Regions from separate parts of the Micromonospora sp. NBRC 110038 genome, predicted to be linked through region 1. Evidence: riboswitches for the same ligand, from Rfam matches in the RefSeq annotation. Region 1 holds a riboswitch; each other region holds the start of a gene.
What was found. Region 1 has a riboswitch for cobalamin ahead of LPU61_RS27610 (cell wall anchor protein). Riboswitches for the same ligand answer to the same signal wherever they lie in the genome.

Region 2: linked by a shared signal. The riboswitch ahead of bluB (5,6-dimethylbenzimidazole synthase) and the one ahead of LPU61_RS27610 (cell wall anchor protein) in region 1 are both predicted to bind cobalamin.
Region 3: linked by a shared signal. The riboswitch ahead of LPU61_RS21845 (ribonucleoside-diphosphate reductase subunit alpha) and the one ahead of LPU61_RS27610 (cell wall anchor protein) in region 1 are both predicted to bind cobalamin.
Region 4: linked by a shared signal. The riboswitch ahead of cobN (cobaltochelatase subunit CobN) and the one ahead of LPU61_RS27610 (cell wall anchor protein) in region 1 are both predicted to bind cobalamin.

Annotation. Positions count from the first base shown of each region.
Region 1 covers NZ_BBOL01000009.1:458,608-460,801, forward strand. The annotation lists gene LPU61_RS27600 (peptidase) at 1-122, shown strand, start outside; gene LPU61_RS27605 (hypothetical protein) at 174-653, shown strand; cobalamin riboswitch at 723-862, shown strand; gene LPU61_RS27610 (cell wall anchor protein) at 997-2,194, shown strand, end outside.
Region 2 covers NZ_BBOL01000005.1:67,949-70,142, reverse strand. The annotation lists gene LPU61_RS18635 (helix-turn-helix domain-containing protein) at 1-821, shown strand, start outside; cobalamin riboswitch at 839-1,038, shown strand; gene bluB (5,6-dimethylbenzimidazole synthase) at 1,073-1,717, shown strand; gene LPU61_RS18625 (hypothetical protein) at 1,791-2,132, shown strand.
Region 3 covers NZ_BBOL01000006.1:160,919-163,112, forward strand. The annotation lists gene LPU61_RS21840 (glycoside hydrolase family 2 TIM barrel-domain containing protein) at 1-608, shown strand, start outside; cobalamin riboswitch at 775-986, shown strand; gene LPU61_RS21845 (ribonucleoside-diphosphate reductase subunit alpha) at 1,122-2,194, shown strand, end outside.
Region 4 covers NZ_BBOL01000008.1:198,300-200,493, reverse strand. The annotation lists gene LPU61_RS24985 (hypothetical protein) at 1-168, shown strand, start outside; gene cpt (chloramphenicol phosphotransferase CPT) at 228-761, opposite strand; cobalamin riboswitch at 1,023-1,152, shown strand; gene cobN (cobaltochelatase subunit CobN) at 1,441-2,194, shown strand, end outside.

The DNA.
Region 1 (2,194 bases):
TCGACCCGGCCACCGCCGCCCGCGCCACCGCGCAGGCCGTCCTCGGTCTGACCGGCGCTGGGTACGCCCACCTGTCCGCCGCCGGCGCGACGACCGGCGCACCGACCCCCGACTGCCCGTGAGCCGTCCCGTCGCTCGCCTGATTCTCATTCGTCTGCTCTCGGGGAGGACCCATGTTTCGAATCGTCATTCGTAGGCGGCTTGCCGGACTGTTGGCCGCCGCCGTCGCCGCCGTCGCGCTGACCGCCGTCGAGCCTGCGCCGCAGGCCGCGCACGCCGCCGCGTGTACCGACACGTCGGGGGTCACCGTGGTGGTCGACTTCGCCGCCCTCGGCGGCGGGGTCCAGGTGGCCTGCGCCCTCGGCGACCCGGCGACTGGGCTGGCCGCCCTCCAGGGCGCGGGCTTCACCGTGACCGGAACCTCGCGCTGGGGACTGGCGTTCGTGTGCCGGATCAACGGCAAGCCCACCGCCGCGACCGAGCCGTGCGTCAACACTCCACCCGTCACCGCGTACTGGTCGTACTGGCACGCGCCGAGCGGCGGCGCCTGGTCCTACAGCACGTCCGGCGCGACCAGCTACAACCCCGCGCCGGGCAGCGTCGAGGGCTGGTCCTTCGGCGCGGGCGCCCCACCGAGCATCGCCGCTCCCTGACCCGTCGACCGACGTGCCGGGTGCCGGCCACCGCTCTGGCGTCACTCGACGTGCGGGCGGTACCGTGTCGGCACCCGGTTCACGCCGGGCACACAACTGCATACGTCCCGTGTGGGGGAAAGTCGGTTGAAGCCGGCGCTGACCCGCAACCGTGAGCGAGGCATCGACCCCGCGAGCCGGAATGCCTCGCCCGGGACGAGCGGCTTCCACTGTCGAGGTCTACAGGGTGAAGTCCGGGCCGCCGAGGTCCGTCCACCCCGCGCAACGCGTCGTCATGCGAGCGGGTGCCGACTCCTCGGCTGCGTTCCGGCGCCTTCACCGACCGCTCTGCGAAAGGCACCCCATGTCCCTGTCCCGGCACCGGCGGATCGGCACCGGTCTCGCCGCCAGCACAGCGGCGACCCTCGCCGCGATCGCCGCCCTGCCCCTGACCGTGGTTGCCGCACCGGCACCGGCCGACGCCGCCGCGGCACGCGAGGCAGCGTCCTGGTTGGCCGGTGAGGTCGCCGACGGGGCACTTCCCGGGCCGTTCGGGAGCCCTGACTGGGGCCTGACCATCGACGGAATCATCGCGTTGTCCGCGACCGGGGTGGCCGTGCCGACCCGGCAGGCGGCGACCGCGCAGGTCGCGGCGCACGTGCGCTCCTACAACAGCTACGACGACTGGGGCATCGAGGGCTTCACCGACGGCGGGGCCACCGCGAAGCTGCTCTACGCGGCCGCCGCCGCCGGAGCTGATCCCACCGACTTCGGCGGTTTCGACCTGCGGGCCGAGGCCCTGTCGCTGGTCGCCGGGGCGGACGCCGGGCATCAGCGGGGGCGGATCACCAGCCGCACCACCGCCGACAGCGGTCCGGACGCCAGCAACACCTTCGACCAGTCCTTCACGGTGCTGGGCCTGGCCCGCAGCGGCGACGTCCCGCAGGACACCGTCGACTTCCTCGTCCGGCAGCAGTGCGCGGCCGGTGGCTTCCGGCTCTACCCCGACACGGGGGACGGCCCGTCGCCGTCGTGCGACGAGCAGGCCGGCGCCACCCTCGACGTCGACTCGACCGCGATGGCCGTGCAGGCGCTGCTGGCCGCCGCAGACGAAGGGGCCACGGGTGCCGCGGCCGCGGCGGATCGGGGCGTGGACTGGTTGGTCGCCCAGCAGCATTCCGACGGGTCGTTCGGCGGCTCGGGGCCGACGACCGGCGCGAACTCCAACAGCACCGGCCTGGCCGGGCAGGCGCTCGCCGCCTCCGGACGCCATGCCGAGGCCGCCCGCGCAGCGGGCGCGCTCCGCGTGCTCCAGCTGACCACGTCGCACGGCGGCGCAGCCGCCGACGCGGGAGCCATCGCCTACAACGCCGAAGGCCTGGCCGCCGCTGTCGGGTCCGGGATCGACGACGTCTCCCGGGACCAGTGGCGTCGGGCCACCGCGCAGGCACTGCTCGGTCTCGCCCAGGTGCCGCTCGGCCGCATCGGCCTCGACCTTCCGCCGTCGTCGCCCGGGCCGACTCCAACGGGCACGGCCTCACCGACCGGAACGGCGTCCCCCA
Region 2 (2,194 bases), on a different contig from region 1:
GGGCGTTCTGCATCGACGACATCAGCATCGCCCTCGACCTGCGGGTGAACGCGGAACCACTCGGTTACGTCCTGCTCGCCGCCCCCCGCCGGGGGTGCTTCGGGCGCCGCTGCGACGGCGTCGACGAGCTGGTCGGCCCCGGCGAGATCGCCGTGCTGTACCAGCCCGACCTGCCCGGCTCCTCGTGGTCCAGCGACCTGGACGTGACCTGCGTCCTGCTGGACCTCTCGCTGATCGACCAGGTCGCCCGCGCCGATCCGGACCGGCCGCTGGCACCCCTGCGGTTCGTCAGCTTCCGGCCGATCCGCGCCGACGCGGAGTGGCGGTGGCGGCAGACCGTCCGGTACGCGGAGTCGGTCATGGCCGCCGGCGGCGCGCCGGGCGCGTCCCCGCTCGTGCTCGGTGGCCTCGGCCGCCTGCTCGCCGCGGCGACGCTCGCCGCGTTTCCCAGCAACGCCCTCCGGGAGGACCGGCCGTGCGACCGGGCCGACGCCCACGCGGGGACCCTGCGCCGGGCGATCGCCTTCATCGAGTCCACCGCGGGGACCGACATCGGCCTCGTCGACATCGCCCGCGCCGCCGGCACCACCCCCCGCGCGGTGCAGCTCGCGTTCCGCAGTCAGCTCGGCACGACCCCCCTGGCCTACCTGCGCCGGGTGCGACTCGACCTGGCCCGCCAGGAACTGTCCCGGGCCACGCCCGGCGACGGCACCTCCGTGGCCGCGACCGCCGCGCGCTGGGGATTCGCCGACCCGCGCCGCTTCGCCGCCCGCTACCTCACCACGTACGGGGAACTGCCCGGCCGGACGCTGCACCGCTGACGCGGGTTAGCATCGCCGGCGGCACGATCATGCGAGGTGCCCCGCGGGTGCGGGGAGAATCGGGAAGCCGGTGTGAATCCGGCACGGGCCCGCCGCGGTGACCGGGGAGCCACCGTCCACGCGCGAGGAGCGCAGCCACTGGCCGTGCGGCTGGGAAGGCGGACGGGCAGGCGTCGATCCGGGAGTCCGAAGACCGGCCTCGCGTCGACCGCCCACCCGCTGGGTGGGCCGAGCGCAGCGGGAGCCTGCCTGTGGAACTCTACGACGCCATCCACCGCCGCCGGGACGTCCGGGCCCAGTTCACCGGGGAGCCGGTGCCGGCCGACGCCCTGCACCGGATCCTCGACGCCGCGCACGCCGCGCCCAGCGTCGGCTACTCGCAGCCGTGGGACTTCGTCCTGGTCCGGGACGCCGCCGTCCGCCGCCGGTTCTACCGGCACGTGCAGGCCGAGCGGGCCACGTTCGCCGCCACCCTGGACGGCGCGGCGGCCGAGCGGTTCGCGCGTATCAAGATCGACGGGGTGCTGGAGTCGACGCTGTCGATCGTCGTCACGTACGACCCGGAGCGCGGCGGCCCGGCCGTGCTCGGGCGGCACTCCATCGCCGACGCCGGCCTCTACTCGGTCTGCCTGGCCATCCAGAACCTCTGGCTCGCCGCGACCGCCGAGGGGCTGGGCGTCGGGTGGGTCTCCTTCTACCGGGAGCCGTTCCTCGCCGAACTGCTGGGCGTGCCGGCCGGCATCCGGCCGGTGGCCTGGCTCTGCGTCGGGCCGGTCACGCACCTGGAGACCGTGCCCGACCTGGAGCGGCACGGGTGGCGGCGACGCCGGCCCCTCGCCGAGGCGGTGCACCACGACCGCTGGCCGCAACGGGTGACCGACCGACCGAACAGCTAATTCAGGTACGTCTATGTGGCGGCTAGGCTGGCGTAGCGCTGAGTCATCACTTAGCTACGTTGGGAGGAGTTCCATGCGTACCACCGTCAAGGTCCTGGCCGCGTCCGTCTTCGCCGTCCTGGGCCTCGCCGCCGGTGCCACCCCGGCCCTCGCCGCCGCCCCGGCACCCTTCTGCGAGTCCGGCGCGTCGCAGTTCTACTGCGACGCCAGCAGCGCCGGCACGACGACCTGGAGCATCACCTGGTACTCCGGCAGCGTCGGCACCTTCACGACCGCCGGGTCGACCCTCTTCGCCACCTGCCCGGCCAGCAACCTCGGCCACCCGGTGCGTGCCAGCTACAGCTACTTCGACGGCAGCACGACCCAGTACAGCGGCACCACCCAGTTCATCTGCCGCAGCGGCCCCTGGCTGTAGCCGGCCCCGTCCGGCGTACGCGCGACCCACGCGTACGCCGGACGCCCGGCACGGCTGCCCGG
Region 3 (2,194 bases), on a different contig from region 1:
CGGTCGACGGCGGCCCGGAGCAGACGGTCAGCTTCCAGGCGTCCGCCCGTCGGGGCAACGTGGCGCTGTACAACAGCGGCACCCTCACGCAGGGGCAACACGTCGTGCGGGTACGGGTCGTCGGCAACGGCCCCGTCGCGCTGGACCGGGCCACCGTCGTGTCGGCCGCGCCGGCCGTGGTGGCGCCGCCGCCCCCGGCGAACGGCGGGAACGGCCAGCAGGGCACCATCGTCGGCACCCAGTCCAACCGCTGCGTGGACGTGCCGAACTCGACGACGACCAACGGCACCCAGGTGCAGCTCTTCGACTGCGGGGGCGGCAGCAACCAGCGGTGGACCTACACGTCGAGCCGCCAGCTCCAGGTGTACGGCAACAAGTGCCTGGACGCCTACGGCCAGGGCACCAGCAATGGCACCACGGTCGTGATCTGGGACTGCAACGGCGGCAGCAACCAGCAGTGGAACGTCAACGCCAACGGCACCATCACGGGCGTGGCGTCGGGGCTCTGCCTGGATGCCAGCGGCGCCGCCACCGCCAACGGCACGAAGATCGTCCTGTGGTCGTGCAACGGCGGCGCGAACCAGCAGTGGAGCCTGAAGACCTCCTAGCCGGCCGCAACCCCGGATCCGGGCCAGCCCGCGCACCTGCGGGCTGGCCCGTCGTCCGGCCGGTGGCCCGCGGTCGCCGCTCACCCGGCGCGAGGGTGGGGTCACGCTGCGCGGCGACTCGCCCGACACATCATCTGGTGTTGCCATCTTCGCCTTGCGCCCATATATGGTGTCACCCGTAGCTGGTTCGGCCATCGGTCCACGGTGGTCGAGGCAAGAGGGAACCCGGTGTGATTCCGGGGCTGCCCCGCAGCGGTGAGTGGGAACGACCGCCGTCAACGAAGCACTGGGCCCGGCCGGGCCTGGGAAGCGACGGCCAGTAGGCACCGAGCATGACGCCCGCGAGTCCGAAGACCTGCCAGCGTGCCGCACGCGACGCGTGCGGCGGTCGAAGGCCGCGTGGGACGGCCGACGCCATCAGCCGGCAGCGGCGGCGGGTTGTGCCGTCGCGGGTGTCCGGCGGCGTCCTCCCGCGCGCCCTCGACCTCGGGGACGGGCTTGAGGAGGGCGAACATGAGCGCGACGCGCGAACAGGCGGGGCCGGGGCAACGCCGGCACGTCATGCAGGTCCGTAAGCGGGACGGCGACACCGAGCCGGTGGACGTCAACAAGATCGTCGAGGCGGTGCAGCGCTGGGTCGCCGACCTGGACGAGGTCGACCCGCTGCGGGTGGCGACGAAGACGATCAGCGGCCTGTACGACGGGGCGACCACGGCCGAGCTGGACAAGCTGTCGATCCAGACGGCGGCGGAGCTGATCGGCGAGGAACCGCAGTACTCGAAGCTGGCGGCGCGGCTGCTGGCCGCGTACGTGGCCGAGGAGGTCCGCGGGCAGGAGGTGGACAGCTTCAGCCAGTCCATCCGGTACGCCCACGGCCTGGGCCTGATCGGCGACGGCACGGCCGCCTTCGTGGCCGCCCACGCCCGCGAGCTGGACGACGCCGTCGACCCGGCCGGGGACCTGCGGTTCGAGTACTTCGGCCTGCGCACGGTCGCCGACCGTTACCTGCTGCGGCACCCGCAGACCCGGCTGGTGGTGGAGACGCCGCAGTACTGGCTGCTGCGGGTGGCCTGCGGGCTGTCGCAGACGGCGGGGGAGGCGGTCGACTTCTACCGCCTGATGTCCGCCCTGGCGTACCTGCCCAGCTCGCCGACGCTGTTCAACTCCGGCACCCGGCACACCCAGATGTCGTCGTGCTTCCTGGTCGACTCGCCGCGCGACGAACTCGACTCCATCTACGAGCGCTACCACCAGGTGGCGAAGCTGTCGAAGTTCTCCGGCGGCATCGGCATCTCCTGGTCGCGGGTGCGCGGCCGGGGCGCGTTGATCCGGGGCACCAACGGCAGGTCGAACGGGATCGTGCCGTTCCTCAAGACGCTCGACGCCGGGGTGGCGGCGGTCAACCAGGGCGGCCGGCGCAAGGGCGCGGCCTGCGTCTACCTGGAGCCGTGGCACCCGGACGTCGAGGAGTTCCTGGAGCTGCGGGACAACACCGGCGAGGAGTCCCGGCGCACCCACAACCTGAACCTGGCCAACTGGATCCCGGACGAGTTCATGCGCCGGGTCGAGGCCGACGGCGACTGGTC
Region 4 (2,194 bases), on a different contig from region 1:
GCGATCGCCCACGACGGAGAGTGGATCCGTCGGCGGACCGGGTCGCCGCGGGCCGCCGCGAAGATCGCCCAACGGCACGCCGTGCCCTTGTACGAGGCCGCGCGCACCGGATACCCGGAGCGCATGCGGGCCTGGAACCGGGCGCACCCGGAGCGCCGGGCGCACTGACCCGCCGGGCCGGCGCACGGACCCGCGTCGGCGCGCACCGGCCCGCCGCGCGGCGTCGCTCAGCGCACGTGCGCGGCGATGGCGCGCGCGCAGTCGAGCGACTCGGTGCGGCCGGTGTCGACCTCGACGTCGTAGTGGACGCCCTCGTGCACGGTCTCGGCCTGCGTCGCCGCCATCCCGATCACCCGGTCGCCCCGGGCGATCTCCCGGCCCGCCGCGACGGCCGGGGCACACCGCACCCCGGCCCACAGCACCTCGAGACCGGTCAGGTAGCCGCGGAGGCGCTCCTGGGACGCGCCGCCACCGAGGAAGACCTCGTCCAGGACGATCCGGGCTCCGGCGCCCGCCATCGCGGCGATGCCGACCAGCCAGGCGTGCTGCACGGCGAGGAAGTCCTCCCCGACGTCGACCTCGCCCCGCCGGCCGAAGCTCAGCCCGGCGGGGGAACCCAGCATGGCCGGCGGCAGCCGGTCGATCAGGTCGTCCACGCCGAAACTGATCCACGGGTGCGGCAGGACGCGCTGGAGGCACCGGACGATCGCGGACTTGCCCGAGCTGGAGCCGCCGTTGAGCACGATGACCTGCGTCGCCACCTGATCGGATTCCCTTCGGGCAACTCCCGTCCCGCGCGAGCGGGTGATGATCGGAATCAGCCTAACCAATCCGGGGGTCGGTCGGCGGGAAAAGACGCGCGGAGCGACCCGGAGCCATCGGCGTACGACATTTGCTTTTTCCGCATCCGATTCCTTGAGCCATTGTCGTCACTCGATGTCGAGCGGGGGTGGGAGTGGCCGGGAGCCCGGCGTTGACCGGCGGCGGTCGGGTGTGGCAGCATTCGCGGCCTGACGGCAGTGAAGGAAGCCGGTGCGATTCCGGCGCGGTCCCGCCACTGTCACCGGGGAGCGATCCCCCCTCGTGAGTCACGGCCGTGTGTCTGCGGTTGGAAGGCCGGGGGAGAGCGTCGATCCGGGAGCCAGGATACTTCGGCCGTCGGAGCGACCCCAGGGCGTGGACACCCGAGGAGGACCCGATGACGCACGGCGTCTCGCACATCGACGACCATCGTCGCCGCCTGCTGGCGCGCGGCAGCCTGCCCGCGCCCCGTCGCCGCACCTGAGCCCGCGCACCGCGTACCGCGCCATGCTGCGCTCCCGGCGCCCCGGCCGTCGCCGGTGAACCGGCCGCAGGCCCGCCGTATCCGCTGACCCCGCGCCCCTGCCTGCCCGCCGGCGGCCCACCCGCCGCCCGGTGCGTCACTCTCCGGAGCCTTCCGTGCGCATCCTGCTGCTGTCCACCGCCGACACCGACCTGCTCGCCGCCCGGGCCAGCGGCGCCGGCTACCGGCTGGCCAACCCCGCCCGGGTCGCCGCCGACGCCGTGCCGGCGCTGCTCGACGGCATCGACCTCGCCGTCGTACGGCTGCTCGGCGGCCGGCAGGCGTGGCCGGACGGCCTGGCGGCCGTGCTCGGCTCCGGGGTGCCGACGGTCGTCCTCGGCGGCGAGGCGGTCCCCGACGCCGAGCTGATGGCCGCGTCCACCGTGGCCTCCGGGGTGGCCACCGACGCCCTGGCGTACCTGGTCGAGGGCGGGCCGGGCAACCTCGCCGAGCTGGCCCGGTTCCTCTCCGACACGGTGCTGCTCACCGGCGAGGGCTTCGTCCCGCCCGCGTCGACCCCCGGGCACGGCGTCCACGGCGAGCGCCCCCACAAGCCCGAGCGGCCGACCGTCGGGATCGTCTTCTACCGGGCGCACGCCCTCGCCGGGAACACCGCCTTCGTCGACTCCCTCGCCGACGCGGTCGACGCCGCCGGGGCGAACCCCCTGCCGATCTTCTGCGGCTCGCTGCGCGGGCTCGCCCCCGGCGACGGGCCGCTGGAGCTGTTCGCCCGCTGTGACGCCCTCGTCGTCACCGTGCTCGCCGCCGGCGGGACCGTGGCCGCCGACGCCTCCGGCGGGGGCGACGACGACGCCTGGGACGTCGGCGCGCTCGCCGCCCTCGACGTGCCGATCGTGCAGGCGCTCTGCC